DNA from 2 places in the Corynebacterium vitaeruminis DSM 20294 genome. Region 2 is predicted to be linked to the other one. Evidence: riboswitches for the same ligand, from Rfam matches in the RefSeq annotation. Region 2 holds a riboswitch; the other holds the start of a gene.
What was found. A riboswitch is a leader RNA that binds a small molecule or an ion and turns the genes downstream of it on or off. The one in region 2 is predicted to bind cobalamin.

Region 1: linked by a shared signal. The riboswitch ahead of B843_RS04040 (energy-coupling factor ABC transporter permease) and the one ahead of B843_RS06050 (ABC transporter substrate-binding protein) in region 2 are both predicted to bind cobalamin.

Annotation. Positions count from the first base shown of each region.
Region 1 covers NZ_CP004353.1:854,483-870,065, forward strand. The annotation lists RNA gene ssrA (transfer-messenger RNA) at 1-266, opposite strand, end outside; gene B843_RS04030 (alpha/beta hydrolase) at 343-1,119, opposite strand; gene B843_RS04035 (MFS transporter) at 1,122-2,309, opposite strand; cobalamin riboswitch at 2,429-2,609, shown strand; gene B843_RS04040 (energy-coupling factor ABC transporter permease) at 2,649-3,380, shown strand; gene B843_RS04045 (energy-coupling factor ABC transporter substrate-binding protein) at 3,393-3,740, shown strand; gene cbiQ (cobalt ECF transporter T component CbiQ) at 3,745-4,473, shown strand; gene B843_RS04055 (energy-coupling factor ABC transporter ATP-binding protein) at 4,497-5,276, shown strand; gene B843_RS04060 (siderophore ABC transporter substrate-binding protein) at 5,510-6,493, shown strand; gene B843_RS04065 (ABC transporter permease) at 6,497-7,444, shown strand; gene B843_RS04070 (iron chelate uptake ABC transporter family permease subunit) at 7,437-8,432, shown strand; gene B843_RS04075 (iron ABC transporter ATP-binding protein) at 8,429-9,190, shown strand; rRNA gene B843_RS04080 (16S ribosomal RNA) at 9,729-11,248, shown strand; rRNA gene B843_RS04085 (23S ribosomal RNA) at 11,730-14,813, shown strand; rRNA gene rrf (5S ribosomal RNA) at 14,914-15,030, shown strand; gene B843_RS04095 (pyridoxal phosphate-dependent aminotransferase) at 15,119-15,583, opposite strand, start outside.
Region 2 covers NZ_CP004353.1:1,291,201-1,306,783, forward strand. The annotation lists gene B843_RS05995 (carboxylesterase family protein) at 1-667, shown strand, start outside; gene B843_RS06000 (ACT domain-containing protein) at 739-1,407, opposite strand; gene gatC (Asp-tRNA(Asn)/Glu-tRNA(Gln) amidotransferase subunit GatC) at 1,808-2,110, shown strand; gene gatA (Asp-tRNA(Asn)/Glu-tRNA(Gln) amidotransferase subunit GatA) at 2,111-3,595, shown strand; gene B843_RS06015 (DHA2 family efflux MFS transporter permease subunit) at 3,903-5,342, shown strand; gene B843_RS06020 (NAD(P)-dependent alcohol dehydrogenase) at 5,361-6,410, shown strand; gene B843_RS06025 (siderophore-interacting protein) at 6,674-7,510, shown strand; gene B843_RS06030 (hypothetical protein) at 7,553-7,891, opposite strand; gene B843_RS06035 (6-phosphofructokinase) at 8,131-9,159, shown strand; gene B843_RS06040 (hypothetical protein) at 9,174-9,782, opposite strand; gene gatB (Asp-tRNA(Asn)/Glu-tRNA(Gln) amidotransferase subunit GatB) at 10,046-11,551, shown strand; cobalamin riboswitch at 11,743-11,906, shown strand; gene B843_RS06050 (ABC transporter substrate-binding protein) at 11,970-13,502, shown strand; gene B843_RS06055 (ABC transporter permease) at 13,492-14,439, shown strand; gene B843_RS06060 (ABC transporter permease) at 14,439-15,269, shown strand; gene B843_RS06065 (ATP-binding cassette domain-containing protein) at 15,269-15,583, shown strand, end outside.

The DNA of each region.
Region 1 (15,583 bases), 440 kb from region 2:
TGATGGGCCCAGTCAGCAGTGGGAGTCCCCTTTGACCCTGATGACTCGATCAAAGAGCAAGTTCCCTAGTCGATGCCAGGATCTAGGCCAGGAACGGAGCCTAGGCTGACAGACACGCGTCGCTGAAATTAGGCAGCGAGGGCGTAGTCACGCTGAGAGTTGTTCTCTGCGTTTATTGATCGCTACGACGCTTATACGGTGGTCTCTAGCCTGCACCGGCACGCTTCCCCTGGCTTAATGCACGCAGTCGAAACCACATCGACCCCGTTGCACCCCGCGAATCATGGGGTTGTGCCAACTAATTCGCGGTGAGATAACCATACTCCCGCCCCCGTTAGTTGGTCAATGCCCAACGATCCACCCGCAGATCTCGTCGATGAGATGCGGCCCCTCCGGCTCGTTGAGCACCTCGTGGTAGGCGCCGGGAATCGGGTTGAAGGTGCAACCTCGCGCGGCGGCGGCGAACCGGCGCGAGCCCGAGATGTCGGCCAGCCCGTCCGCCTCGCCGTGGATGACCAGCGCCGGGACGTCCGGCCACTCGTTCACGCGGGAGAGGAAGCGGTACCCCTCCGCGGCCATGCTGGCCCCGGTCAGAAGCGGGACCCGGCCGGTGTAGACCATCGGGTCCGCCTGGTAGGCCGCCACCACCTTGGGGTCGTGGGAGAGCAGCGAGGCGTCGAGTGCCACCGTCGGCAGCCGGGGCACAAGGCGCGCGAGCGCCAGCCCCGCCCGCGCCGCCAGCGGGGACACGTGCGGCAGCGGCAGGAACGCCGGGCCGGTGAGCACCACGCCGGCGACCCCCTCCGGGTCGCGCAGGACGGACGCGGCCGTGACCAGCCCTCCCATCGAGTGGCCGAAGCAGAAGACCTTTTCCGTGCGCTTGTCCCCGGCCACTTCGGCGCGCGCCGTGAGGTGATCGTCGATAAGCAATGCGACATCGACCGCGAGGGGAGTGGCAAGGTTGACCCCGTGCCCGCGGTGATCGTAGAAGAAGACGTCGAGGCCTGCGGCGTTGAGGGCGTCGATGAGCGGGCGGAAGCGGCCGGAATGCTCCGCGTAGCCGTGGGAGACCAGCACGGTGGCGGTAGGCTGCGGCGCGGGGCTAAACGAAAGCGTCATGGCTATACCTTAAGCAGGCGCAGGCCCCACGCGATGAGCACCACGGCGAAGACCGCCCACAACGCGGCCAGCGCCGCCGCGATCGCGTAGATGGTGGTAAAACCCAGCACGACCGAGGTCACCGCCAGCCCGATCGGGCCAGCCACCTGCGAGATCGCCATGAAGATCGAGAACGTGCGCCCGCGGATCTGCTCCGGGACGGACTCGGTGACCACCACCATCTGCAGGGGGTTGAGCACGCCGCCGCCGAGCCCGGACACGGCCATGCCGGCGATGACCAGCCACGGTAAGTGCAGGAACCCCATGAGCCCGAAGCCCGCGATGTACAGCGACATGCCCAGCGCCCACGTGAGCCGCTCGCGGCTGGCCAGCTTCGTCGCCACCAGCCCCGCGAGCAGCATGCCCACCGCGTAGGCGGACATCGACACGCCCAGCAGGTGGGGCTGCCCGGAGGCCTGGAAGCGGGCGGGCAGCAGCACGGAGAGGTACGGGGTGACCAGCGCCATCGCCAGCAGTGTGTTGACCGCGAGCATCCGCACGACGGGGAAGCCGAGCGCCGCCCGCCAGCCGCGCCAGCCCGCGAAGTCCGCCTCCTCCGCCTCGTCCGCGGCGACCGGCGCGCCCAGCCGCAGCAGCGCCGTGAGCCCGGCCGCGCCCAGCGAGCAGCCTGCGGTGATCCACAGGACGTTCTGGATCGGCAGCGCCGACATGAGGAATCCGGCCACGGCCGGGCCGAGGAGGAAGCTGATGCCGCCGAGCCCCTGGTTGAGGCCGGACAGGAACGGCACGTCTTTGCCGCTGGCCACCGCCACGTCGCCCACCAGCGCCGCGCGCGCCGACATGCCCGGGATATCACCCACCGCGCCGATGATGCCGATCGCGATGAACCAGCCCAGCGTGAGGTCGGTGGTCGAGTCCACCACGATCAGCCCGATGACCGAGAGCCCGGAGATGATGTCGGAGACGATCGACATCGGCTTTCGCCCCACCGAGTCGATGAGGTTGCCGCCGAAGTACGCGAACAGCAGCGAGGGCACGGCGATCGAGGCCGCGACGATGCTCGCCGCCTGCGGGCTGCCCGTGCGCTCGAGCACCAGCCACGGCCACACGATGCCCGCCACGGCGTTGCCGAACATCGAAAGCGCCGCGGAGGCGAGGTAGATCCAGGCGGTGGAGGCGCGCTTTTCCATTACCCCATGCTATTGCATTGCTTGTCGACGCTTCGCTGGTGACCGCGCCGTAGGCGTCGACAAGCGAAATGCGTTAGTGGAAAAGTCCCTCAGATAGGGGAAGTGACCTAGGTGGTGGTTTATACTACGTGTGTCGCAGTGAACGGGAATGCCGGTGAGAATCCGGCAGCGGACCCCGCCACTGTATGTGGCTGACCAAGGCTTCGACCACGTGTGCCCCACTGTCTTCGGATGGGAAGGGGCGGTCGGATTTTTGCCGAGGCCACAAGCCAGGAGACCGGCTGCGACGACTGTACGTTTCCACCCGCGGGGACCCGGGTGCAGTAAGAAGGAAAACAAATGCATATCGCAGAGGGGTTCCTCCCCGTTTCCCACGCCATCGGCTGGACCGTTGTCGCGGCACCATTCGTGATTCACGGCGCGATGCAGGTCAATAAGCAGATCAAGGAAAAGCCCGACACCGGCCTGTTGCTCGGCGCGGCGGGCGCCTTCACCTTTGTGCTCTCCGCGCTCAAGATCCCGTCCGTGACGGGTTCCTCCTCGCACCCCACCGGCACGGGGCTTGGTGCGGTCCTTTTCAAACCTCCCGTCATGGCGTTCATCGGCACGATTGTCCTATTGTTCCAGGCGATCCTGCTGGCGCACGGCGGCATCACCACGCTGGGGGCGAACGTCACCTCCATGGCCATCGTTGGCCCGTGGGTGGGCTACGCCACGTGGAAGCTGGCGCGCAAGTGGGGCGCCAGCTTGGAGGTGGGCATCTTCTTCGCGGCGTTCACCGCCGACCTGTCCACCTACGTGGTCACCGCCTTGCAGCTGGCGCTGGCGCACCACACCGACTCGGTCGGGGGCGCGGCGGTGTCCTTCCTCGCGCTCTACGCGCCGACCCAGCTCCCGCTGGCCGTCGTTGAGGCGATCGTCACCGTGCTCATCATCCGCTCCCTTCGCGCGCTGGCGCCGAAGGAGCTCATCACGCTCGGCGTGGCAATGCCCTCCGAGGTGGGGGCCGTGCCCGAGTCGACGCCCGAAGAAGTCACCGCAGATTCCGACCAGCCGCAGGTCAAGGCATAGGGGGAGCACGTCATGAAGAAGAATTCACGCCTGGTTACCATCACCCTCATCGCGCTCGCGGTCGTCATCGCGGCCTTCCCGATGTTCTTCCACTTCGGCTCCTCCGACTCCGAGGAGCCCTTCGGCGGGACCGACGCCGGCGCCGAGACCATCGTCGAGGAGCACGACCCGGGCTACGAGCAGTGGTTCCACCCGCTCGCCGGCGAGCTGCCCGGCGAGGTGGAGTCCGGACTCTTCGCGCTCCAGGCCGCGCTCGGCGCGGGTGTGCTCGGCTTCGCGCTGGGCAACTACCGCGGTCGCAACAAGCGCGACAAGGAGCTGCTCGAGGCGGCGGGCGCCCCGCAGTCCACCGTGGCGTAGCCGCATGAACCCCCTGGAAAGGGCGGCAGCCAAGAGCGCGTGGGCGCACGTCAACGTCGGCGAGAAGCTGCTGCTGTTCATCGGGCTCATCATCGAGGTCCTCGTCCTGCCGCCTAAGGTGGGCGTCCCGCTCGTGGCGGTGACGGTTATCGCGCTCGCCTTCGCGGCGCGCGTGCCGCTGCGGCTGTACGTGGGGCTGGTGCTGGCCCCGGCGGTGTTCATCGCGCTGGGCATCATCCCGCTCATGCTCACCGTCAACTCCCACGGTGTGAGCATCAACCCGGCGGGCGTCGCCCCGGCGCTGGTGGTCATGGTGCGCAGCTTCGTTGCCACGGCCTCGATGATGGTGCTCACGCTCACCACGCCCATGTCGGAGTTCATCTCGTGGGCGAGCCGCATCGGCGTGCCAGAAGCCCTCACCTACGTGGTGGTGCTCATGTATCGCATGATCTCCACGCTCTTGGTCACCTCTCGCACCATGTGGGAGGCGCAGGCGATGCGGCTGGGGCACTCCAACCGCAAGAAGTGGATCTCGTCGATCGCCGCGCAGGCCGCGACCCTGTTCGTCCTGTCGCTCGAGCGCGCCCGTCGCCTCGGCGAGGGGCTCGAGCTGCGCGCGGACCCGAGCGCGATGGCCGTCGCGAACCCCCACCGGCCGCTTTCCCGGCAGCGCTTCGCGGGAATCATCGTCCTGCTGTGCCTGCTGGCGGCAAGCCGGCTGTTGATTAAGTAGAAGGAGAAACCACGTTGACAACCGTGCTATCCGCACGAGGCCTCGAGTTTTCCCACGAGACCACAGCCGTGCTCAAGGGCGTGGACCTCGACGTGTGCTCGGGCGAGACCATCGCCCTCCTAGGCCGCAACGGCGCCGGAAAGTCCACCCTGTTTCGCCTGCTCGCCGCGTCGTGGCGTCCGGGGGCGGGGTCGGTGACCCTGCATGGCGAGCCCTACGCCTACAACCGCAAGGGGCGCGATCGGGTGCGCCGCGCGGTGCAGCTGGTCTTGCAGGAGCCCGACGACCAGATCTTCGCCACCACCGTCCGCGCCGACGTCTCCTACGGCCCGGTCAACCAGGGCCTCACCGAGGCCGAGGTGAGCGAGCGAGTCGAGGCGGCGCTTGCCGCCACCGGCATCACGCACCTCGCCGAGCGCGTCCCGCACCACCTCTCCTTCGGGCAGCGCAAGCGGGTCGTCCTCGCCGGCGCGCTCGCCATGCGCCCCGAGGTGTTGCTTCTCGACGAGCCTACGGCGGGTCTCGACCCGACCGGCACGAGGGAGGTGGCCGCCTCCATCGAAAAGCTGACGAACGCAGGCACCGCGGTGGTGCTGTGCACCCACGACGTCAACTTCGCGTACGCCGTTTCCCGCACGGCGGCGATCCTTGTCGACGGCTCGCTCGTGTCCGGCCCGACCCGCGACATCCTCGCCGACCATGTCCTCATGGAGCGCGCGGGGCTCGAGGTGCCGTGGGCGCCGCTGGTCTCCCGGGCCCTGGGCAGGGAGGTCACCGACACCCGCGACCTGCACGACCGATAAGACCCGGGAGCCATCACCTCCCGGAACACAAATTCATAGCGAGAAGACCCGGCACGCATCCCCTCCGCGTGCCGGGTCTTTCGCGCCCCGGGGGTAATGAAAGACGTTTCGATACCCCTCGAAACGGGCAGGGCAGCGCGACGGGCGGGGGAGCGGGGTTGTCCAACTTAGGGTCCCCTGTGTACCTTTACGGGCGTAGGAAAACTTAGCCTTAGCTAACTTGAAAGGGAACCATGTCTCGCTCGACGCTCGCCGCGGTCATTGCCGCCTCCGCCATCGCCCTCGCCGCCTGCTCATCCGGGGCGACCGAATCCGCCTCGTCGACCAGCGCTTCCACCAGCACCGTGAGCATCGAGGACAACTACGGCACCGTCGAGGTGAAAACCCCTGTCCAGCGCGCCGCATCCACCGACAACCGCACCTTCGAGGTACTCGACCAGTGGGGCATCCAGCTCGTCGCGGCCCCCAAGCAGCTCATCCCGACGACGATCCCGGACTACAAGGACAACGACGACATCGTCGACCTCGGCAGCCACCGCGAGCCCAACCTCGAGGCGCTCGTCGCCGCCGAGCCGGACCTCATCATCAACGGCCAGCGCTTCCAGCAGTACTACGAAGACATCAAGAAGCTGAACCCGGACACCCCGATCATCGAGCTCGATCCCCGCGACGGCGAGCCGCTCGACCAGGAGCTCAAGCGCCAGGTCACCGACCTGGGCGAGGTCTTCGGCAAGCAGGCCGAGGCGCAGCAGCTCGTCGACGACTTTGACGCCGCCCTCGAGCGCGCGAAGAAGGCCTACAACGGCACCGACACCGTCATGGCCGTCAACGTCTCCGGCGGCGAGATCGGCTACGTTGCCCCCACCATCGGCCGCGTCTGGGGACCAATTTTCGACCTGCTGGGGCTCAAGCCCGCGCTCGAGGTCGCCGACGCCTCCTCCAACCACGAGGGCGACGACATCTCCGTCGAGGCCATCGCCGCCGCCAACCCCACCTGGATCTTCGCCCTCGACCGCGACGCCGCCATCTCCGCCGCCTCCGAGCCCGGCTACTCCCCGGCGCTCGACGTGATCAAGAACAACGCCGCGCTCGCCAACGTCGCCGCCGTCAAGGACGGCAAGACGCTTGTCGCCCCGGCAGATACCTACACCAACGAGTCCATCATCACCTACACGGAGATCCTGAACTCCATCGCCGACGCCTTCGAGGGCAAGTAGCCCATGACCTCCACCAGAGCAAGGCTGCTTCTCGCCTTCGCCGCGGTGGCGGCGCTGCTCGCGGCGTCGCTGGCCACCGGCCAGTACGACGTCCTCTCCGGCGACGACGGGCTCGCGATGTTAAACAACGTCCGCGTGCCGCGCACCATCGCGCTCGTCCTCGCTGGCGCCGCGATGGCCATGAGCGGCCTGGTCATGCAGCTGCTCACGCAGAACCGCTTCGTCGAGCCCACGACCACCGGCACCACCGAGTGGGCGGGGCTCGGCCTGCTTTTCGCCATGATCCTCGTGCCCACCGCCAGCGTGCTCGAGCGCATGGCCTTCGCCGTGGTCTTCTCCTTCATCGGAACCATGGTTTTCTTCCTGTTCCTCCGGCGCGTGTCCCTGCGTTCCTCGCTCATCGTCCCCATCGTCGGCATCATGCTGGGCGCGGTGGTCAGCTCCGTCTCGAGCTTCCTCGCGCTCAAGACGGACACCCTCCAGACCCTGGGCACCTGGTTCCAGGGCAGCTTCACCTCCGTCTACAAGGGGCAGTACGAGGTGCTGTGGATCGTGCTCGCCGTCGTCGTCGCCGTCTTCTTCTTCGCCGACCGGCTGACCATCGCGGGCCTCGGCGAGGAGCTGGCGACCAACGTCGGCGTCAACTACCAGCGCATGATGCTGCTGGGCACCGCGCTCATCGCGATCGCGACCGGGGTGGTCACGGTCGTGGTGGGCAACCTGCCGTTCGTCGGGCTCATCGTCCCCAACCTGGTGAGCATGTGGCGCGGCGACGACCTGCGCTCCAACCTCCCCTGGGTGTGCGCGCTCGGCATTGGGCTGGTCGCCGCCTGCGACCTGCTGGCGCGGATTATCATCGCCCCGTTTGAGATCCCCGTCTCGGTGATCCTCGGCATCGTCGGCGCGGTTGTCTTCGTGGCGCTCATCGTCAGGGGGACCCGCCGTGGCTAATGCGTTGAAAACCGTAGGCGTCGACAAGCGATACTGGATAGCGCTCGGGCTGATCTCTGCAACCGGCGTGGCCTGCGCCTTCGGCCTGCTCGCGTACGGGAACCCGATGCCGATGGGCAGCAGGGGCTTCTGGCTCATCGCGCAGCGCCGGCTCGATTCCGTCATCGCGATGGCCGTGGTGGCGTGGTGCCAGGCGCTGGCGACGGTCGCGTTTCAGACGGTGGCGAACAACCGGATCATCACCCCGTCGATTCTGGGCTTCGAGTCGCTCTACCGGCTCATCCACACCTCGACGGTGTTCTTCTTCGGCGCCGTGGGCCTGACGAACGCCCGCACGCTCGACATGTTCGTGCTGCAGCTGGTGCTCATGGTGGGGCTCTCGCTCGTCCTCTACTCGTGGCTGCTGACCTCGAGGAGCGCCAACCTGCACGCCATGCTGCTCATCGGCATCGTCATCGGCGGGGGACTGGGGTCCTTGACCACGTTCATGCAGCGCCTCCTCACCCCGAGCGAGTTCGACGTGCTCACCGCCCGGCTGTTCGGCTCGGTCAACAACGCCGACCCCGAGTACTATCCCATCGCCATCCCACTGTGCCTGGCCGCGGGGATCGCAATCCTTTCGCAGTCCCACCGGCTCAACGTCATGCAGCTGGGCCGCGACGTGAGCGTCAACCTCGGGCTCAATCACCGCCGGCTGTCGGTGATCGTGCTCGTCTTGGTGTCGGTGCTCATGGCCACCTCCACCGCGCTCGTGGGGCCGATGACCTTCCTCGGCTTCCTCGCAGCCACCCTCGCGCACCAGCTGGCCAGCACTTTCGACCACCGGTTCCTCTTCCCGCTGGCGTTCGCGCTGGCCTTCCTCGTGCTCACCGGCGCGTACTTCCTCATGAACCACGTCTTCTACGCCCAGGGCGTGGTGTCCATCATCATCGAGCTCGTCGGCGGCTCGGTGTTCCTCATCGTTTTGCTCAAGAAAGGCCGCTTGTGATCACCCTCGAGAAGGTCACCAAGACCTACACCTCCGACAACCAGCAGGTCCGAATCGGTCCGGTCGACCTCGAGCTGCCCCGCGGCGGGGTCACCGCGCTCGTGGGGCCGAACGGGGCGGGCAAATCGACGCTGCTGACGATGATCGGCCGGCTGCTCAGCCTGGACGCCGGCGAGATCCGCGTCGCCGGCCTCGACGTGACCACCGCCAAGAGCGGGGAGCTGGCGCGGGTCATCTCGATCCTGCGGCAGGACAACCACTTCGTCACCCGGCTGACCGTCCGCCAGCTCGTAGGCTTCGGCCGCTTCCCGTATTCGAAGGGGCGTCTGACGCGCGAGGACGATCGCATCATCACCCGCTACATCGACTTCCTCGGGCTCACCGACCTGCAGGGGCGCTTCCTCGACCAGCTCTCCGGCGGCCAGCGCCAGCGGGCCTACGTCGCGATGGTGCTGTGCCAGGAGACCGACTACGTCCTCCTCGACGAGCCGCTCAACAACCTGGACCTCGCCCATTCCATCGAGATGATGCGGCACATCGGCCGCGCCGCCAGCGCGTTCGGCCGCACGATCATCGTGGTCCTCCACGACATCAACTTCGCCGCCCGCTACTCCGACTGCATCTGTGCCGTCAAAGACGGCCAGGTCGTAGCCTTCGGCACTCCGGAGGAGATCATGAACGATGAGACGCTCTCGGCCGTCTTCGATACGCCCATCACCGTCATCGACGGCCCCCACGGTCGCATCGCTTGCTACTAGTTTTTGCTTGTCGACGCCGTTGGTTTGGTGTGTGTGAGCTGGGGATTTGTGTTGTGGGGTGGGGGTGTGTAGCTTTATGTGAGTCGCCGCGACCGACAGCGCCCCCTCTTTTGGAGAGTGTGTGGCGGGAGGAAAACTAGCGGGACGAAACATATTTTTTCTCATCGGTTGACCATCCTTGTTGTTTGTGTGTGGTTGCTGGTGTGGTTGTGTTGTTTGAGAACTCAATAGTGTGCCAATTTTGTACTTTTTTTGTTGCTTGTTGGTGTGGTTTGTGTGTGCTGTTATGGTGTGGTGTGGCTGGCAAGTGTGGCTTGCTTGTTAAAGACTGTGCTGTGATGGTGGGTGCTTACTGGTACTGGTGAGTGGCTTTTTGTGTGTGCCTTTTTGCCCCGTCGGGTGGGTGCACATGTATCATCTATTTTTTTTGGACAATCATTTTTGCGCTGCCATTTTTTGTGGTGGTGTGCTGGTTGTTTGTTTTTTTTGCTTGGTTTTGGGCTTTCCCAGAATGTTGGACAAGGTTTTTTTCTTGTTTTTTGTGGAGAGTTTGATCCTGGCTCAGGACGAACGCTGGCGGCGTGCTTAACACATGCAAGTCGAACGGAAAGGCCCAGCTTGCTGGGTGCTCGAGTGGCGAACGGGTGAGTAACACGTGGGTGATCTGCCCCTGACTTCGGGATAAGCTTGGGAAACTGGGTCTAATACCGGATAGGACAATCGTTTAGTGTCGGTTGTGGAAAGTTTTTTCGGTTAGGGATGAGCCCGCGGCCTATCAGCTTGTTGGTGGGGTAATGGCCTACCAAGGCGTCGACGGGTAGCCGGCCTGAGAGGGTGGACGGCCACATTGGGACTGAGATACGGCCCAGACTCCTACGGGAGGCAGCAGTGGGGAATATTGCACAATGGGCGCAAGCCTGATGCAGCGACGCCGCGTGGGGGATGACGGCCTTCGGGTTGTAAACCTCTTTCGACAGGGACGAAGCTTTTGTGACGGTACCTGTATAAGAAGCACCGGCTAACTACGTGCCAGCAGCCGCGGTAATACGTAGGGTGCGAGCGTTGTCCGGAATTACTGGGCGTAAAGAGCTCGTAGGTGGTTTGTCGCGTCGTCTGTGAAATTCCGGGGCTTAACTTCGGGCGTGCAGGCGATACGGGCATAACTTGAGTGCTGTAGGGGAGACTGGAATTCCTGGTGTAGCGGTGGAATGCGCAGATATCAGGAGGAACACCGATGGCGAAGGCAGGTCTCTGGGCAGTAACTGACGCTGAGGAGCGAAAGCATGGGGAGCGAACAGGATTAGATACCCTGGTAGTCCATGCCGTAAACGGTGGGCGCTAGGTGTAGGGGTCTTCCACGACTTCTGTGCCGTAGCTAACGCATTAAGCGCCCCGCCTGGGGAGTACGGCCGCAAGGCTAAAACTCAAAGGAATTGACGGGGGCCCGCACAAGCGGCGGAGCATGTGGATTAATTCGATGCAACGCGAAGAACCTTACCTGGGCTTGACATATGCAGGATCGGCGTAGAGATACGTTTTCCCTTGTGGTCTGTATACAGGTGGTGCATGGTTGTCGTCAGCTCGTGTCGTGAGATGTTGGGTTAAGTCCCGCAACGAGCGCAACCCTTGTCTTATGTTGCCAGCACGTGATGGTGGGGACTCATGAGAGACTGCCGGGGTTAACTCGGAGGAAGGTGGGGATGACGTCAAATCATCATGCCCCTTATGTCCAGGGCTTCACACATGCTACAATGGTCGGTACAACGCGCTGCGAGCCTGTGAGGGTGAGCGAATCGCTGAAAGCCGGCCTCAGTTCGGATTGGGGTCTGCAACTCGACCCCATGAAGTCGGAGTCGCTAGTAATCGCAGATCAGCAACGCTGCGGTGAATACGTTCCCGGGCCTTGTACACACCGCCCGTCACGTCATGAAAGTTGGTAACACCCGAAGCCCATGGCCCAACCCGTTTGGGAGGGAGTGGTCGAAGGTGGGATCGGCGATTGGGACGAAGTCGTAACAAGGTAGCCGTACCGGAAGGTGCGGCTGGATCACCTCCTTTCTATGGAGTTTTATTTTGTGGTGGCAGGTTTGCCACCAAATTGTTTATTTTGTTTTTATCCAGGTGGATCACACCACTAAAGGATGTTTCCTTACAACATCGTGTTGTTGGTGCCTGCAAGTGTTGTGGGTGCGTAAAGGGGGGCATCGTTGATCGTGGGAGTACACGTTAAACAAGTCGCACCTGTAAGGGTGGCAAAGAAAGTGCGTTGTGGTTGGCATGCTGTTGGGTGTCTGGAACATGCATGATTGTGTGTTTCTGGTGGCCTGCATGATGCGGTGATGATCGTTTCCACGTTTGTGTGGTGGGTTGTTGTTGTGTGGTGTGGGTGTGTTGTGTGAGAACTGTATAGTGGACGCGATGCAATTTGTTTCCACCCCCTTTTATGTCGCTGCACTTTGTTGTGTGGTGTTGGGGGTGGGGGTTTGTTGTTTTTTATTCTTTGTTCTTAGTGTTTTTTGTTTGTAAGTATCTGTTGTTGTGTTGTTTGGTTAAGGGCACACGGTGGATGCCTTGGCAGCTTAAGCCGATGAAGGACGTGTAAGGCTGCGTTAAGCCTCGGGGAGTTGCCAATAGAGCGTTGATCCGAGGATGTCCGAATGGGGAAACCTGGCCGTGGTTATGTGCGGTTACCTGCCGATGAATTCATAGTCGGTGTGGGGGTTACGCGGGGAAGTGAAACATCTCAGTACCCGTAGGAGAAGAAAATAAATGTAATGATTCTGCTAGTAGTGGCGAGCGAACGTGGATGAGGCTAAACCATGCGCATGTGATACCTGGCAGGGGTTGTGTGTGTGGTGTTGTGGGGTTTCGATGTTTTTAGTCTGCCAGCTAGAAGCCATTTTTATCATTGCGCGAGCGGAAGTGGTTTGGAATGACCTGCCGTAGAGGGTGACAGTCCCGTACGTTGATGTGTGATGGTGGTGGTTGTTGTTGTCCCCGAGTAGCAGCGGGCTCGTGGAATCTGCTGTGAATCTGCCGGGACCACCCGGTAAGCCTAAATACTTAAGTTGACCGATAGCGGATCAAGTACCGTGAGGGAATGGTGAAAAGTACCCCGGGAGGGGAGTGAAATAGTACCTGAAACCGTGTGCTTACAATCCGTCAGAGCCTCTTTGTGGGGTGATGGCGTGCCTTTTGAAGAATGAGCCTGCGAGTCAGCGGCATGTCGCGAGGTTAACCCGTGTGGGGTAGTCGTAGCGAAAGCGAATCCTAACCAGGGTGTTTGTAGTGGCATGTTCTGGACCCGAAGCGGGGTGATCTACCCATGGCCAGTGTGAAGCAGCAGTAAGATGCTGTGGAGGCGCGAACCCACTTAGGTTGAAAACTGAGGGGATGAGCTGTGGGTAGGGGTGAAAGGCCAATCAAACTCCGTGATAGCTGGTTCTCCCCGAAATGCATTTAGGTGCAGCGTCGTGTGTTTCTTCCTGGAGGTAGAGCTACTGGTTGGTTGAGCGGGACCACAATCTTAGCAATGTCAGCCAAACTCCGAATGCCAGTGAAGTCAGAGTACGGCAGTGAGACTGCGGGGGATAAGCTCCGTTGGTCGAGAGGGAAACAGCCCAGATCGCCGGTTAAGGCCCCTAAGCGTGTACTAAGTGGGAAAGGATGTGGGATCGCGAAGACAGCCAGGAGGTTGGCTTAGAAGCAGCCACCCTTGAAAGAGTGCGTAATAGCTCACTGGTCGAGTGGTTCTGCGCCGACAATGTAGTGGGGCTCAAGTACACCGCCGAAGCCGCGGCAATCAGTTTTTCTGGTTGGGTAGGGGAGCGTCGTGCACGCTGTGAAGCGCCCGGGTAACTGATGGTGTGGAGTGTGTGCGAGTGAGAATGCAGGCATGAGTAACGACTGATATGTGGAAAACATATCCGCCGGATGACTAAGGGTTCCTGGGTTAAGCTAATCTTCCCAGGGTGAGTCGGGACCTAAGGCGAGGCCGACAGGCGTAGTCGATGGACAACGGGTTGATATTCCCGTACCCGTGTATATGCGCCCACTGGTGAATCATGGATACTAACCACCCAAAACCACACGTTTAGCACTTGTGTTATCTGTGTGGGGCTGCGTGGGACCTGACGTGGTAGTAGCCAAGCGATGGGGTGACACAGGTTGGTAGCCAAGCCACTTACTGGATTGTGGTGTAAGCGTGCAGCCCGCAACGAGAGGTAAATCCGCGTTGCATATAAAGGGTCAGGCGTGATGCGTACCCATTTTTTGGGGATGTTGGTGATCCTGTACTGTCAAGAAAAGCCTCTAGCGATGTGTGTACATGGCCCGTACCCATAACCGACACAGGTAGTCAGGTAGAGAATACTAAGGCGTTCGGGTGAACTGTGGTTAAGGAACTCGGCAAAATGCCCCCGTAACTTCGGGAGAAGGGGGACCACTGCTGGTGACAGACTGGTTGAGCTGGTGGTGGTCGCAGAGAATAGAGGGAAGCGACTGTTTATTAAAAACACAGGTCCGTGCGAAAACGTGGAAGTTGATGTATACGGACTGACGCCTGCCCGGTGCTGGAAGGTTAAGAGGACCTGTTAGCCCACCTTGTGTGGGCGAAGCGGAGAATTTAAGCCCCAGTAAACGGCGGTGGTAACTATAACCATCCTAAGGTAGCGAAATTCCTTGTCGGGTAAGTTCCGACCTGCACGAATGGCGTAACGACTTCCCTGCTGTCTCAACCACAGGCCCGGTGAAATTGCAGTACGAGTAAAGATGCTCGTTACGCGCGGCAGGACGAAAAGACCCCGGGACCTTCACTATAGCTTGGTATTGGTGTTTGGTTCGGTTTGTGTAGGATAGGTGGGAGACTATGAAACCTCATCGCTAGGTGGGGTGGAGTCGCAAGTTGAAATACCACTCTGATCGGATTGAGCACCTTAACCTTGGCCCATGATCTGGGTTGGGGACAGTGCCTGGTGGGTAGTTTAACTGGGGCGGTTGCCTCCCAAAATGTAACGGAGGCGCCCAAAGGTTCCCTCAGCCTGGTTGGCAATCAGGTGTTGAGTGTAAGTGCACAAGGGAGCTTGACTGTGAGAGTGACGGCTCAAGCAGGTACGAAAGTAGGGACTAGTGATCCGGCACCTACGTGTGGAAGTGGTGTCGCTCAACGGATAAAAGGTACCCCGGGGATAACAGGCTGATCTTCCCCAAGAGTCCATATCGACGGGATGGTTTGGCACCTCGATGTCGGCTCGTCGCATCCTGGGGCTGGAGTAGGTCCCAAGGGTTGGGCTGTTCGCCCATTAAAGCGGCACGCGAGCTGGGTTTAGAACGTCGTGAGACAGTTCGGTCTCTATCCGCCGCGCGCGTTGAAACTTGAAGAAAGCTGTCCCTAGTACGAGAGGACCGGGACGGACGTACCTCTAGTGTGCCAGTTGTCACGCCAGTGGCAGGGCTGGTTAGCTACGTACGGAAGGGATAACCGCTGAAAGCATCTAAGCGGGAAGCCTGTTTTAAGATGAGGTTTCACTTGAGGTACCCCACAGACTATGGGGTTGATAGGCCAGACCTGGAAGCACCGTAAGGTGTGAAGGCGACTGGTACTAATTTACCGACAAACAACCAACACACATAATCAAACAAAACAAAAACAAAACAAAAACAACACAACGTATCGCGTTCACTATGCAGTATCCCGCATAACACAAACACCACAAATTAATCGTGTCGGTGGTTATAGCATTGGGGACACGCCCGGTCCCATTCCGAACCCGGAAGCTAAGCCCAACAGCGCTGATGGTACTGCACCCGGGAGGGTGTGGGAGAGTAAGACACCGCCGACCAAAAACTCAAAAAAACCAAGGCCCCTAGACACAACAGTCCAGGGGCCTTCAACGCGTTTAAAGGCAAGGGCCGCCAGCTAGACGGGAGTCAGTCGGCCAGCCGCTGTAGACGTCGACAAGCCTCCTGCAACGTCGCATCCTTCTTGCAGAACGCGAAGCGCACCTTCGTGCGCCAGTACTCCTTGTGGTCGCAGAAGACCGACAGGGGGATCGCGGCGACTCCGACGTGCTCGATGAGGTAATTACAAAAGGCGATGTCGTCCTCGAAACCGGCGGGGATGTCGGCGACGAGATAGTAGGTGCCGTCGCTGTCGTACACGTGCAGGCCGGCCGCGCGCAGCGTCGAGGCCAGCAGCTCCTTCTTGGCGGCAAGCCCCGCGGCCATGTCGCGAACCCACGGCAGCTCGGTGTCCAGGGCATCGGCCACGGCGGGCTGGAAGGGCGCGGCGCCGACGTAGCTCATGAACTGCTTGACGCGCTGGACCTCGTCGATGAGTGCCGATGATCCCACGGCCCAGCCCGTCTTCCATCCGGTGGCGTTGAAGCTCTTCGC
Region 2 (15,583 bases):
CGTCGGCACTGACCCGACCGTGCCGCTGACCCAGGGGATCGGCGCGAACGTGTGGGCTAGCGATGCCTTCCAGCAGGCCTACCCCTCCATCGTCCTCGTCCCCAGCTACCCCGAGGTCATCCTCGATGACAACAGCGGTGGCCACGTCACCACCGACTACGTCGAGGCCACCCCGCGGCTTATCGACTCCGTCAGCCAGAAGTACTCGGTAGATAAGAACCGCATCTACGGCACCGGCCAGTCCATGGGCGCGATGACCTCGCTGCTGCTCGCCAGCGAGCACCCAGACCTCTACGCTGGCATCATACCGGTCGACGGCCAGTGGGACATCTCCACGCTCAAGGGCCTGGAGTCCCAGAACATGGTCTACTTCGCCGCCGAGGACGACGACAAGGCGTGGGCGGGCATGCAGGAGGTCATGGACATGTTCAAGTCCGACGGCGTGTCCTACTCCTACGCGCAGTGGGACGGAACGTGGACCCCTGACCAGCGCAGCGAAGCCGCCCAGCAGCTGTTCAGCCAGGGAAATAGGCTCAACCTGGTGTCCTGGAAGGCGGGCACGGTCGACACCAGCAGCGCGCAGAACAACAGCGCCCACATGGCCAGCTTCGCCTACGGCTACCGCGCGATCGCCGCGATGGAGTGGCTCATGCAGCAGAGCAAGTAGCGCTAGCTGTTCGACGCCGAAGGGCCGGTTCCCAAGTAGTGGAACCGGCCCTTTCGGGGCGTCAATCGCCGCTATTTCCGCAGCAGCCTGCCCAGGATTGTGGCGAGGTTGCCGAAGTGCTGAACCTCGCTGGGCAGGTAGTCGGGGCCACCGACGCGCCCGAGCACGAGGATGAGCGAGCCGTCCTTCTCCAGGGGTGCGGCCGCCAGCGCCGTGTCGAGCAGGGCCCACGACTCGGGGATCCACTCCTCGACATCGGGCCGCAGCACGCGCGCCTCGGGCAGGTCGAAGGCGTCCGGTGAGGTGCCGTCGTCCTCGGGGGCCGCGGGCGAGGCGGTGACCCGCTGCAGCTTCCCGCCGTCCACTCTGAGCAGGATCGCCCAGTTCGAGGTGAGCACGCGGGGGATGTTGTCGATGAGCTGCGCCAGCGAGGACTTCTGGTTGCTGGCCGCCGCCAGCTCCGCCAGCATCTGGATCTGGCCGCGGCGGTCGACGGTGCCGCTGAACGGGCGAATCGAGTCCACCTCGACGCCCTCGACCTCGTGCGCGGCGGTGATGAGCGCGTCCGCCATCACCGTCGAGGGTAGGCTGACGACCATGTCATCCATGACGGTGCCATCGGGGAAAGCCTGGACGACGTCGACGGATTGGATATCGCCGCCGGTGCTGCCGATGGCATCTGCTAAAAGTCCCAGGCTGCCGGGACGGTCGGGGAGCAGGATGCGGATTAGGTACGCCATGGGAAACCTCAAGTTAAATCAGTATTTGGAAGAAATCTCTTTACCGCGCCATCATACGACCCCGCCGACCCCCGCGGAGCGAGGGGAGGGGGAGGATGAAAATAATTGGTGCACTCCTATTAACGCGCGCGGCGGCGATAAGTTCCCAGTGAAAGTAACTAGGGACACATTTATTCTTCGCCCTCAGCGCAGATCACCTGTGTGTACCTGGGGCTTACTCCCGTGATTTATGGGCCTCGTACCGGCGCAGAGTCAGCGTGCCCCGTCGCGCCCGCACTCAGGACCGTGCAGTACTATGTCCTCTAGTACCCGGCGAGACTCGTCGGGTGTGCGGCGGCGCCCGGAACGGGGAATGTCGCCCCACGTCAACGTTGCAACACACGTGTAAAGGATCTATTAAGTGCCTGAGATTTCGCGCGATGAAGTCGCACACCTGGCCAAGCTGGCTCGCCTCGCGTTGTCGGATGAGGAGCTCGATCGTTTCGCAGAACAGATCGACGGCATCATCGGCAACGTGAGCGCGGTTCAGAAGGTGGCCGCTGAAGGTGTGGAGCCGATGAGCCACCCACACTCCATCAAGACCACCATGCGTGAGGACGTCGTCGAGCAGCTCCTCACCCCGGAGCAGGCCCTCGACCAGGCACCTGCGGTCGAGGATCAGCGTTTCGTGGTTCCGCAGATTTTGGGAGAGGCATCCGAGTAAATGAGCACCTACCTAGTTCCCGATTCCGGCCTCACCTCGCTGACCGCCGCCGAGCTGGCTGAGAAGATCCACTCCCGCGAGGTCTCCTCCCGCGAGGTCACCCAGGCGCACCTCGACCGCATCAACGAGGTCGACGGCGCCCTGCACGCCTTCCTGCACGTCGGCGCCGAGGAGGCCCTTGCCGCCGCCGACGCCGTTGACCGCTCTCTGGACGCGGGCGAGGCCCCGGCGTCCGCACTTGCGGGCGTCCCGCTGGCGCTCAAGGACGTCTTCGTCACCACCGACGCGCCGACCACCTGCGCCTCGAAGATCCTCGAGGGGTATCGCGCGCCTTACGACGCCACGGTCACCACCCGCATCCGCAACGCGGGCATCCCGATCCTAGGCAAGACCAACATGGACGAGTTCGCCATGGGCTCATCCACTGAGAACTCCGCCTTCGGCCCGACCCACAACCCGTGGGACGTCGAGCGCACCCCGGGTGGCTCCGGCGGCGGCACCTCGGCGGCGCTGGCCTCCGGCGAGGCACCGCTGGGCATCGGCACCGACACCGGCGGATCCATCCGCCAGCCCGCCGCTCTGACCAGCACCGTGGGCGTGAAGCCCACCTACGGCACCGTCTCCCGCTACGGCCTGGTTGCCTGCGCTTCCTCCCTCGACCAGGGCGGCCCGACTGCCCGCACGGTCCTGGACACCGCGCTGCTGCACGAGGTGATCGCGGGCTACGACAAGTACGACGCCACCAGCGTCAACCGCCCGGTCGCCCCCGTCGTCGAGGCCGCCCGCGAGGGCGCCAACGGCGACCTCAAGGGCGTCAAGGTCGGCGTGGTTAAGCAGTTCGACCGCGAGGGCTACCAGCCCGGCGTGCTCGAGCAGTTCCACGCCTCCGTCGAGCAGCTGACCAGCCAGGGCGCCGAAATCGTCGAGGTCGACTGCCCGCACTTCGATGACGCGCTCGCCGCCTACTACCTCATCCTTCCGTGCGAGGTGTCCTCCAACCTCGCGCGTTTCGACGGCATGCGCTACGGCCTGCGCGTCGGCGACGACGGCACCCACTCCGCGGAAGAGGTCATGGCCCTCACCCGCGCGGCCGGCTTCGGCCCCGAGGTCAAGCGCCGCATCATCCTGGGCACCTACGCCCTGTCGGTGGGCTACTACGACGCCTACTACCTGCAGGCGCAGCGCGTTCGTACGCTGACCGCCCAGGACTTCGCCAAGGCTTACGAGAAGGCCGACGTCCTCATTTCCCCGACCACGCCGACCACGGCGTTCAAGCTGGGGGAGAAGGTCTCCGACCCGCTGGCGATGTACAACTTCGACCTGTGCACCCTGCCGCTGAACCTCGCCGGCCTCTGCGGCATGTCTCTGCCCGCTGGCCTGGCGCCGGACACCCAGCTGCCGACTGGCCTGCAGATCATGGCCCCGGCCTTCCAGGACGACCGCCTGTACAAGGTGGGCGCTGCCTTCGAGGCTGGCCGCAAGTAGACGATCCGTCCAAAACCGTTTCCCCCTTTCGCCCTCACCGGCGGCTGGGGGATTACTGTTTGCCTGGCGCCGCAACCCGACTTCACTCATTAGACTTCACTCCAAGAAATACCCTGGTGGGGTATGGATATTGGGTGAAGTCTAGCGACTGAAGTCGAAGTTGGATTTGCGGGCAAAAAGGGCCGCCGGGCGAACCTTTGACATGTCACGCGGGTAGGCTGAACCGAGCACATAATGGCTGGATGCTCGCCCGCGGCTTCGCGGCCGAAGGTGGGCGTCGAAAAGCAAAAACGGGAAGAAGGGCTGAATGGCGAAACGGGAACGGGTGCACGCGACCACCTTGCCGCTGCCGGAGGCGCAGGCGTGGCCAGCGCTCATCGCGCTGTGCGTGGGGTTCTTCATGATTCTGCTGGATCAGACCATCGTTTCGGTGGCCACTCCCGCGCTGCAGACGGGGCTGGGGGCCAACTACAACGAGGTCGTGTGGGTGACGTCCGCGTACCTGCTTACCTTCGCCGTCCCGCTGCTCGTGACCGGGCGCTTGGGGGATCGATTCGGGCCGCGCAGCCTGTACCTCGGCGGCATGGTCGTCTTCACGCTCAGCTCGCTGGCGTGCGGCCTGTCGCCGTCGATGACGTGGCTCATCATCGCCCGCGCGGTGCAGGGCTTGGGTGCCGCGATGCTCACCCCGCAGACGATGAGCGTGATCAACCGCATCTTCGCCCGCGAGCGGCGGGGTGCGGCGCTGGGCGTGTGGGGCATGACCGCTGGCGTGGCCAACCTGACGGGGCCGGTGCTCGGCGGCATCATCACCGAGTCGATCGGCTGGCAGTGGATCTTCTTCATCAACGTGCCCTTCGGCGTGCTCTCAGTGCTGCTCGTTTACCGCTACGTACCGGTGTTCCTCACAACCGAGCGCAAGGTGGACCCGGCGTCGATCGTGCTGTCGGTGCTGGCGGTGTTCCTCCTGGTCTTCGGATTGCAGCAGGGCGAGACCGAGGACTGGGCGCTGTGGATCTGGGTGTGCCTGCTCGCCGGTCTGGGCTTCGGCTGGCTGTTCGTGAGGCAGCAGTCGCGCGCCGAGCGCAAGGGCAACGACCCGCTCATGCCGCTGAAGCTGTTTAGCTTCCACAACTTCTCCATGGGCAACGTGGCGATCTTCGCCATGGGTTTCGTCGTCGCGGGCACGCCGCTGCCGATCATGCTGTACCTGCAGCACGTCCACGGGATGAGCCCCTTGGCGGCGGGCTGCATGATGATCCCGCAGGCGTTTTCTTCGCTCACGCTGTCGCCGTATATTGGCCGGAAGTCCGACAGCTACTCGCCGAACAAGCTCGCGGCGATGGGATATGCGATCTCCGGGCTGGCCTACCTGGGCATGTTCGCGGTCATGCAGTTCTCGGCGCCGGTGTGGTGGGTGTTGGTGGTCACCTTGTTCATCGGTATCGGCAACTCCTTTGTCTGGTCGCCGAACTCCACCTCCACCATGCGCGACCTCAGCCCGCAGCTCATGGGTGTGGGTTCGGGCGTGTACAACACCACCCGACAGCTGGGCTCGGTCTTGGGCTCGGCGGCCATCGGCGCGGTCCTGCAGTGGCGTGTGAACGTCACCGACCTCGGTGCGGCCTATGGCCAGTCCGTCGCGGTGGCCGCGCTGGCGCTCCTCGTGGGCATCTGGGCGGCGCTGGCGGCGAACAGCCGCGAATTATCAATTGAAAAGCGCTCTCAACAGGCAGATTTCCAATAGCGCGCGTAGATTGGGGCCATGACTTTCAAGGTAAAGGCCCTTCAGAAGACCTCGCCGGAGGCACCGTTCCAGGTGACGGAGATCGAGCGCCGCGACCCCCGCGAGGATGACGTCGTCATCGACATCAAGGCCGCCGGCATCTGCCACTCCGACATTCACACCATCCGCAACGAGTGGGGACAAGCCCACTTCCCGCTCACCGTGGGGCACGAGATCGCTGGCGTGGTCTCCGCCGTGGGCGACGCGGTGACTAAGTTCAAGGTCGGCGACCGCGTGGGCGTCGGTTGCCTCGTCAACTCCTGCGGCGAATGCGAGCAGTGCCGCAACCACCAGGAACAGGACTGCCTCAACCGCCCGGTGGGCACCTATGACTCGCTCGACGTGGACGGCACGATCACGCAGGGCGGCTACTCGCAGAAGGTCGTCGTCAACGAGCGCTTCGTGTGCACCATCCCGGACGGTCTCGACTTCGACCACGCCGCGCCCCTGCTGTGCGCGGGCATCACCACCTACGCGCCGATCGCCCGCTGGAACATCAAGGAGGGCGACAAGGTCGCCATCGTGGGGCTTGGCGGACTCGGCCACATGGGCGTGCAGATCGCGGCGGCGAAGGGTGCGGACGTCACCGTGCTCTCGCGCTCGCTGAAGAAGGCCGAGGCGGCCGCCGAGCTCGGCGCCCATCGCACCCTCGCCACCAGCGAGGAGGGCTTCTTTAAGGCCCACCGCGGCGAGTTCGACTTCATCCTGTCCACCATCTCCGCGTCCTACGACCTGCAGGATTACCTGCGCCTGCTCAAGCCGCACGGCGTCATGGCAGTGGTCGGCCTCCCGCCGGAGAAGATGAGCCTGGGGCTTGGCTCGCTCATCGGCGGCGGCAAGGTGCTCACCGGCTCGAACATCGGCGGCATCAAGGAGACCCAGGAGATGCTCGACTTCTGCGCCTCGAAGGGGATCGGCGCGGTCATCGAGAAGATCGGCGTCCACGACGTCGACGCGGCCTACGATCGCGTCGTCGCAGGGGATGTGAAGTTCCGCTTCGTCATCGACACCTCCACCTTCGAGGAGTAGCAGGAACCTCACGCGGAGAAAACTCCATTGCGGGCGGGTGGCGTCCAAGGCGGGCGCCGCCCGCTTTCTGTTGCGGTGTGCTCTTTCGTTCCCGCTTAGAAATCGAGCACACATTTGTGATAGCCTAACCTAACTTTAATCGGGGTGTACGAACGCCTCCGGGTACGAGAGGGAGAGAAATGGCGCGCAACGAGCAGCAAACAGGCACTATGCAAGGCGGCGGGGCTCCGGAAGCGGGGCGAGGCCCCGGCAAGGGCCGGAAGATGGTGGCAAGGCCCGCCACCCTGCGTGCCCGCACCGAGATCGGAAAGAACATGGTGCGGCTGAGCTTCGACGCGCCCGCGATGGTGGGAACCGATCCGGTGTCCGAGGCCCCCACCGACCGGTACGTGAAGCTGCTGTTTATCCCGGAGGGCGCAGGCTACGAGTGGCCTTTCGACCTGCGGGAGATCAAGGAAGCCGTCCCCGGCGAGCTGCAGCCGGTGCGGCGAACCTACACCTTGCGCAACGTGGACCCGGCGGCAGGCACCTTTGACATCGACTTCTACCAGCACGGCGACACCGGGCTGGCCAGTCGTTGGGCAGCCACGGCGCGGATCGGCGAGACGATCGCCTACCTGGGCCCGGGTGGGGCCTGGCGCCCGGCGCCGGGGTACTCCCACTTCGTTCTCGCGGGCGACGAGTCGGCCGCGCCCGCCATCGCGGAGGCTATGACTCAGCTGCCAGCAGGCGCCAGCGCGCAGGTCTTCATCGAGATCGCCGATGCAGGTAGCCGCATTCGCTTGTCGACGCCCAGCTGCGATCTGGAACAGCTCCCCGAGGGGGTGCAGCTCGAGTGGGTCGAGCGAGGCGATGCCGTGCCGGGTGCGAAGCTCGTGGAAAAGCTGCGCGGGTCCAGCTTCCCCGATGTTCCCACCAGCTGGTTCGTGCACGGTGTGGCGGAAATGGTCAAGGATGTCCGGCGCCTGTTGTTCGTGGAGCGATCGGTGGCGAAGCAGGACGCGTCGATCTCCGGCTACTGGCGGCTGGGCGCGACCGAGGACGTCTGGCAGGCCACCAAGCGGGAACTGCTTGCCGAGTGGGAGGCGCAGGAAAAATAACTGGGGCGCGCCGCTCAAGCGGCGAGCCCCTGGGGGAAATATCTAGTCGTTCTTCTTGATATCGGAGAGGACGCACGCCGCGCCGGAGCTCACCGCGGTGACGGCGAGGACGGACGGCCAAGCGCCGATCTTCTTGGCCAAGGGGTGGGAGGCGCCGAAGGCGCCGACGTACAAGGCGGCGAGGGCTGCGGTCGTGGCCGGGTTAGTCTTGGCCAGCCAGGAGCGGCCCGCCCACACACCCGCGGCGGCAAGTACCACGCCGCCGAGGGGGCGGATGCCGGTCTCGCGGGCGACCAGCCAGCCGCCGATGAGGCCGACTAGCTCGACGTTGGCGGTGCTGACGTCTTCTGGCTTCTTCAGGTTAAAAATCTTTGAGCTCATACCTTGCGATGGTAGTCGCCACTATCGCGGAGGGGCCGGGATTGTGGCTGTGGACATTCTGGCGGACGGGTGGGAGTTTCCGGGGAGCCTCCGGGCGGGGGTGCCTACTCGGGTGCAAAAGCGGGCATGCGACGCCTTTTCGGCCCTTCCCGGGAGAGAGTCGGTGGCATTTGTCACTACTTGCAATCTCACAGTGCCCGAACGGGCATGGGCGAAACTGGGGCGCTAAACTTGGCTTCATGCGACTTGCAACTTTGACCTCTGGTGGTGACTGCCCAGGCCTCAACGCCGTTATCCGTGGCATCGTTCGTACGTGTTCCGAGTATGGCTCGACTGTCGTCGGCTACGAGGACGGCTGGGTCGGCCTCATGGAAGACAAGCGGATCCAGCTGTATGACGACGAGAACATCGACCGCATCCTGCTGCGCGGCGGCACGATCCTCGGCACCGGTCGCCTGCACCCCGATAAGTTCAAGAGCGGCCTCGACCGGATCAAGGCCAACCTCGAGGACGCTGGCATCGACGCGCTCATCCCGATCGGCGGCGAGGGCACCCTGAAGGGCGCCCAGTGGCTCTCGGACAACGGCATCCCCGTCGTCGGCGTGCCTAAGACCATCGACAACGACGTCAACGGCACCGACTATACCTTTGGTTTCGACACCGCGGTCTCCGTGGCCACCGACGCCATCGACCGCCTCCACACCACGGCGGAGTCCCACAACCGCGTCATGATCGTCGAGGTCATGGGCCGCCACGTGGGCTGGATCGCCCTGCACGCCGGCATGGCTGGCGGCGCGCACTACATCGTCATCCCGGAGCAGCCCTTCGACATCGCGGAGATCTGCAAGAAGATGGAGCGCCGCTTCCAGATGGGCGAGAAGTACGGCATCATCGTCGTCGCCGAGGGCGCGCTGCCCGAGGAGGGCACGATGGAGTTCGCCGAGGGCGGCGTGGACCAGTTCGGCCACCAGACCTTCAACGGCATCGGCCAGGTCATCGGCGACGAGATCAAGAAGCGCCTCGGCCACGACGTGCGCACCTCGGTGCTCGGCCACATCCAGCGCGGCGGCACCCCGACCGCCTTCGACCGCGTGCTGGCCACCCGCTACGGCGTTCACGCCGCGCGCGCCTGCCACACCGGCGACTTCGGCAAGATGGTCGCCCTCCACGGCGAGCACATCGAGCTCATCTCCTTGGAAGAGGCAGTCGGCTCGCTGAAGGTGGTCCCGGAGGGCCGCTACCGCACCGCACGTGCGCTGTTCGGCTAAAGCCTGAGCTTTTTCTAGGCGCACGCCTGCTGGCATTCACCGGTGGGCGTGCGCCTTTGTGCTTCCACGGCCTCGATCTGCTCCGAGATGCAGCCAGCGAGATCGCTGGGGCGGAGGAACTCCTCGACGGGGTCGAGCCTTCGAAGCGCCTGAGCAATCGCGCCGTCGGCGCGGCGTGCCTCCATGTCGGTGAGCCCGTGCATCCGCGGGGCGACGGGGAAAAGCTTCTCGAACGCGAGCAAGCCTTCCTCTACCGCGTAGTCGGCGATCAGGGGGAAGCGCAGCAGCGCCTTGGCCACGAGGTAGTGCAGCTGCACGTACCCATCCAGGGGGTCGTCCAGGAGGATCGGACCGTCGTACTCCGGGCGCCCTTCGGCGGCGAGCCTTAGCCAATGGCGCCATTCCTGGCGATGGGACTCGCGCTCCTCGAGCCAGAGCCGGACGTCGTCGGCGAGCTCGCCGTAGGCGCCGGGGAGCCCGGAATGGTCGAGCAACGCGCCGTTCATGAAGGCGGAGACGAGGCGCCGGACGAGCAGCTGCTCGCGGTAGGCGGCGGGGTAGCAGCCGCGCTCGGAGAGGAAGACGGTCAGCGGCGGGGTGGGCAGAAAGGACAGCGGGTACACGGTGACTCCTTGGTCGCTCGGTGGTGTGTTCCCCTCGCACGCTACGGCGGCATACGCGGCGTGTCTCGGCCGGGCGCGGGCAGGGCCCGAAATCTGTGGATGGTTCCACTGGGTGAGACGGCAGGGGAGAGTTATCCACAGAAACCGGCCCGATTCCCCTTTTCCGCGGGCTCGCGGGATGGGTTTTTCGTCGATAAGCAAATGCGAAAGCAGCCGACGGGGTCTAGGCGACGGTGCAATCGGTGCATAGTAGTATTGTCCGCATGACTAGCGCTATGTACGACCTGATGGACTACGACGAGGTCCTTGAGAAGTTCGATCCGGTGATGGGCCTTGAGGTGCACGTCGAGTTGGCGACCGAGACCAAGATGTTCTCCGCGCCCTCCGCGCACTTCGGCGCAGCGCCCAACACCAACGTCGACCCCGTCTCCCTCGGCCTGCCTGGCGCGCTTCCCGTGGTCAACGCCAAGGGCGTGGAGTGGGCCATCAAGATCGGCCTGGCGCTCAACTGCAAGATTGCCGAGTCCTCGCGCTTCGCGCGCAAGAACTACTTCTACCCGGACCAGCCGAAGAACTACCAGATTTCCCAGTACGACGAGCCCATCGCCTACGACGGATACCTGGACGTCCTGCTGGACGACGGCACCCCGTGGCGCGTGGAGATCGAGCGCGCGCACATGGAGGAGGACACCGGCAAGCTCACCCACATCGGCGGCGCCGACGGCCGCATCCACGGCGCGACCACCTCGCTGGTCGACTGCAACCGCGCGGGCATCCCGCTCATCGAGATCGTGACCAAGCCGATCGAGGGCGCAGGCGAGCGCGCGCCCGAGGTGGCCCGCGCCTACGTCGGCGCGCTGCGCGACCTGGTCAAGGCGCTCGGCGTGTCCGACGCCCGCATGGACCAGGGCTCCATGCGCTGCGACGCCAACCTCTCCCTGCGGCCGATCGGCCAGAAGGAGTTCGGCACCCGCACCGAGACCAAGAACATCAACTCTTTGAAGTCCGTCGAGCAGGCCGTGCGCTTCGAGATGCAGCGCCAGGCGCAGGTGCTCGAGGACGGCGGCGAGATCGTGCAGGAGACCCGCCACTACCAGGAAACCGACGGCACCACCTCCAAGGGACGCCCGAAGGAGACCGCCGAGGACTACCGCTACTTCAACGACCCGGACCTGCCGCCGGTCATCGCGCCGAAGGAGTGGGTCGAGGAGATCCGCGCTACGCTGCCGGAGCTGCCGTGGGTGCGCCGCGCCCGCATCCAGAAGGAGTGGGGCCTGAAGGACGAGGAGATGCGCGACCTCGTCAACGCCGGCGCACTCGACCTCATCGTCGAGACCGTTGAGGCGGGCGCCGAGCCCACCGAGGCGCGCTCCTGGTGGGTCGCCTACCTCTCCCAGAAGGCCAACGAGGCGGGCGTCGAGCTCGACGCCCTGTCCATCGCCCCGGCGCAGGTGGCTCGCGTCATCGCGCTGGTTAAGGAGGGCAAGCTCACCAACAAGCTGGCCCGCCAGGCCGTCGACGGCGTGCTCGCCGGTGAGGGCGACGTGGACGAGGTGGTCAAGGCACGCGGCCTCGAGGTCGTGCGCGACGACGGCGCCATCGAGAAGGCCGTCGACGAGGCGCTCGCCGCCAACCCGGACATCGTGGAGAAGTACAAGGCCGGAAACAAGAAGGTCACCGGCGCGATCGTGGGCGCGGTCATGAAGGCCACCCGCGGCAAGGCTGATCCGGCCCAGGTGAACAAGCTCATCGCCCAGAAGCTGAAGTAGGAAGCAAGCCCTAGGACTCAAGCCTCAAGCCCCGTTGCAGCGCGCGCCGCGCCGAGCGGGGCTTGCGTCGTCCCGGGGTCGCGGAAAAGTTGGTTAGCATACCCTGAATGAGGGGGCTTGAGGCGGGGGTTAGGTCGTGCGCCGCCGAGGCGCTAAAATGATAGAGGTTTTCAGTAGTGGGTTTCTACTGAAATTCACACGTCGTGCCTCGGTGACCCCGCTCCCGCGGGGCGTTTTGCGCGCTGGGGAACGCGGTGCAAATCCGCGACGGTCCCGCCACTGTGAGCGACCCCGCACTCGGTCATCGAGGGGCGGGGCCGTGAGTCAGATCGCCGGTTACGCGAGGCGCTTTTGTCCTACACTTTCTCCCGGAAGGGAGTGCACGAGTGATGCCGAGGAGCATCGGAAAGAAGGCGACATGCGATTGAAGCGACTGGCGACGGTGCTTGTGGCATCGGCCATCGCGCTGGCTGGCTGCAGCGTGAGCGATTCCCAGGATCAGGGGGGCGCGGGGGAGAAGCACCTTAACGTCGAGACCGTCTACAAGGCGGACACGACCGACCCCCACACCGTGGGTAACCCCTACTTCTTAAGCTCGGGCGCGTTCGAGACGCTCACGAAGGTTTCCCAGGAGGGCACGCTCAAGCCGTGGCTTGCCGACAGCTGGGACTCCCAGGACATGATTCACTGGACCTTTGCCCTCCACGACGGCGTGAAGTTCCACAACGGCAAGGCCATGGATGCGGAGGCCGTGAAGAAGAGCATCGAGCACGCCATCCAGGTCAACCCGGCGATGGCCAAGAGCCTGCCCATCGAGTCGATGTCCGCCGACGGCAAAACCTTAAGCGTGGTCACGACGAAGCCGCTGGCGACCCTGCCCTCCGCCTTTGCACACTACAACGCCGTGATCACTGACGTCGATGACTCCGGCTCCGCCCCCGTGGGTACCGGCGCCTTCAAGTTCACCTCCCTCGACATCGCCCAGGCTGGCGAGCTCGAGGCCAACCCCGACTACTGGGACGGCAAGGCCAAGCTGGACACGGCGACGCTCACCGCCAATGAGGATGCGAACACCCGCATGATGGATCTCCAGTCCGGCCAGACGGACGTCATCTTCCGGCCCTCGCTGGAGAACCTCGACGCGCTGAACTCCGACGACATCAAGGTGGAGACCGTGGCCTCCTCGCGCGTCTACGAGCTCATGTACAACTACGCTAACCCTGCGTCGGGTTCCCTGTGGTCGAACGAGGAGTTCCGCAAGGGCTTCGATGCGCTCATTGACCGCGAAGGCATCAACAGCTCGATTCTCAAGGGCAACGGCGAGGTCGCCGTCGGCCCGTTCTCCCCGTCGTCCCCGGCCGCCATCGACGGGCAGGCGCCCGCCTTTGGCGTCGACAAGGCGCTGGAATACTTCAAGAACGCAGGGCTGAGCGTCGACGGCGGCCAGGTGACCAAGGACGGCGCGCCGCTTAACTTCACCATCGCCACCTACACCGCCCGCGCCGAGCTGCCGCTCATCGCGCAGGCGATCCAGGACCAGGCGAAGAAGGTGGGCATCACCTTGAACATCGTGACCCCCGATAACATCGACGAGTTCCTGCAGGCAGAGCCGTGGGACATCGCCACCTACGCGCTCAACACCACGACCCGCGGCGACGGCTCCTACTTCGTCTCCAGCTCCTACGCCTCCGACGGCGCGCTCAACTACGGCAAGTACAACGACGCGGAGCTCAACACCATGATCGACAAGTTCAATACGACCATCGATCAGGACGAGCGCATGAAGCAGGTCCAGGAGATCGGCACCTACCTGCAGGATCACACCGTGAACTCCTACATCGTCTTCCCGCACACCTCCGCGGCGCTGAAGACCTCCGTGAGCGGCTGGGTCACCCCGCCAAACGAGCACGAGTACCCGCTCATCACGAAGGACCTCGACATTGCGTCCTAGCCTTCGCGCGTGGGGCAGGAGGGGGCTGGGCATCGTCCTCAGCTTCCTCTTCCTCACGATTGTCAGCTTCGGGGTCGGCTCGATCGCGCCCGGCGACGCGTCGCTCTCGCTCCTGCGCACGGACACCGTCGCGGTCAACACCGACGACGTGGCCAGCGTCCGGCACGAGCTGGGGCTCGATCGGCCGTGGCCGGAGCGCTACCTGCGCTTCCTTGGCGGGCTCACGCGCGGCAGCCTCGGCGACTCCTACTTCAGCGGGCACACCGTCACGGGCGACATCGCGAAGGCCGCGCCCATCACTATCAACCTCTCGCTGGCCTCGCTGGTCCTCGCGGTGGCGTTCGTGCTTGTCCTCGGCTGGCTGGCCGCGAAGTATCAAGGCTCGCTCCTTGATAAGTTGATTCTGGGACTGTGCTACGTCGGCGCGGCGCTGCCCAGCTTCTGGCTGGGCCTCCTGCTCATCTCGCTCTTCGCGGTCTCGCTCGGCTGGCTGCCGAGCTCCGGCTGGCACGGGGGCCGCGGGCTCATCCTGCCCACGGTGGTGCTCGCCGTCGCGATCGCGCCGCCGTTCATCAAGGTGTTCCGCGGCCGCTTCATCGAGGTCGCGGACTCCGATTTCGTCCGCGCCGCCCGCGCCCGGGGGTTGAAGACCTCCACCATCGAGCGGCGCCACGTGCTGCGCGGCACGCTGGTCCCGATCGTGACCATGCTGGGCGTGAGCCTAACCAGCCTGCTGTCGGGTTCGGTCGTGGTCGAGGTCGTCTTCGGCCTGCCCGGCCTGGGAAGCATGGTGATGGAGGCGATCGGCCGCCGCGACTGGCCGGTCGTGCAGGGTTTCGTTTTCGTCATCGGCGTGGTCGTCATCGCAGTCATGCAGCTTGTCGACGTCGCCTGTCGGCTCATCGACCCCTCCCTGAAGGCGGGTGAAAGGGCGTGATGAAGCTTCTACAATCCTCTCGCTCGCTGGGATGGCAGGTGGCCCTCGTCCTCGCGCTGGTCGCCCTCGTCCTGCTCGGGCCGTGGATCGCGCCGTACGACCCGGTCGCCGTCGACCTGGGGAACGTGCTGGCCGCGCCGAGTGGGCAGCACTGGCTGGGCACCGATCAGCTCGGCCGCGACCTGTTCTCCCGGGTGTTGGCCGGTGGCCAGCGCACGGTGGGGATCTCGCTCGCCGCGATCGTCCTGTGCATCCTCGTCGGGGCAACCCTGGGCCTGCTCTCCGGAATTAAAGGAAAGTGGCTTGACTGGGGCGTCATGCGCGTCTCTGACGCCTTTCTTTCCTTCCCGGAATACGTGGTGGCCATCGTCATCACCGGCATCCTCGGCGCGGGCTACGTCAACCTGCTGCTGGCCATCGTGGCAGTGAAGTGGGTGGGCTACGCCAAGCTCGTCCGCGCCATCGTCCGCGAGCAGCGCGGGGCGACCTATCTCACCGCGGCGCGGATCTCCGGCGCGGGCACTGGGCGCATCGTCGTGGGACACCTGGTCCCGCACGCCTGGGGACCTGTGCTGTCGCTGGCCACGGTCGACCTGGGCAAGATCGTGCTGCTGGTGGCCTCGCTGTCCTTCCTCGGGCTCGGCGTGCCACAGCCCGTCCCGGAGTGGGGCTTCATGCTCAACGAGGGGCGCCTTTACTTCGGCCAGACCCAGCTGCTCATGCTGGCGCCTGGCCTCGCGATCTTCCTCTTCGTTCTCGCCACCAGCCTGGTGGGGGACCGGCTCGCCTTGCGGCTGGGCCGGACCACGTCTGGGGAGGAGGAGAAGTAGTGTCGCACAACGAAAAGACCCACAGCCTGCTCGAGGTCCGCGGATTGCGGATCGGCGCGGGGGATAGGGAGCTCGTCCACGGCGTGGACCTCTTCGTCGCGCCCGGCGAGTGGCTGTCGATCATCGGCGAGTCGGGCAGCGGCAAGACGCTGAGCACGCTCGCGATCGCCGACCTCCTCCCGCGGGGCCTGCGCCGCGAGTGCGGGCGCCTCGACTTCGCGGGGACGGATCTCCTGTCCGCCTCCGGCGAGGAGCTGCGCCGGATCCGGGGTGCCGACATCGCCTACGTCTTCCAGGACTACGCGAGCGCGCTC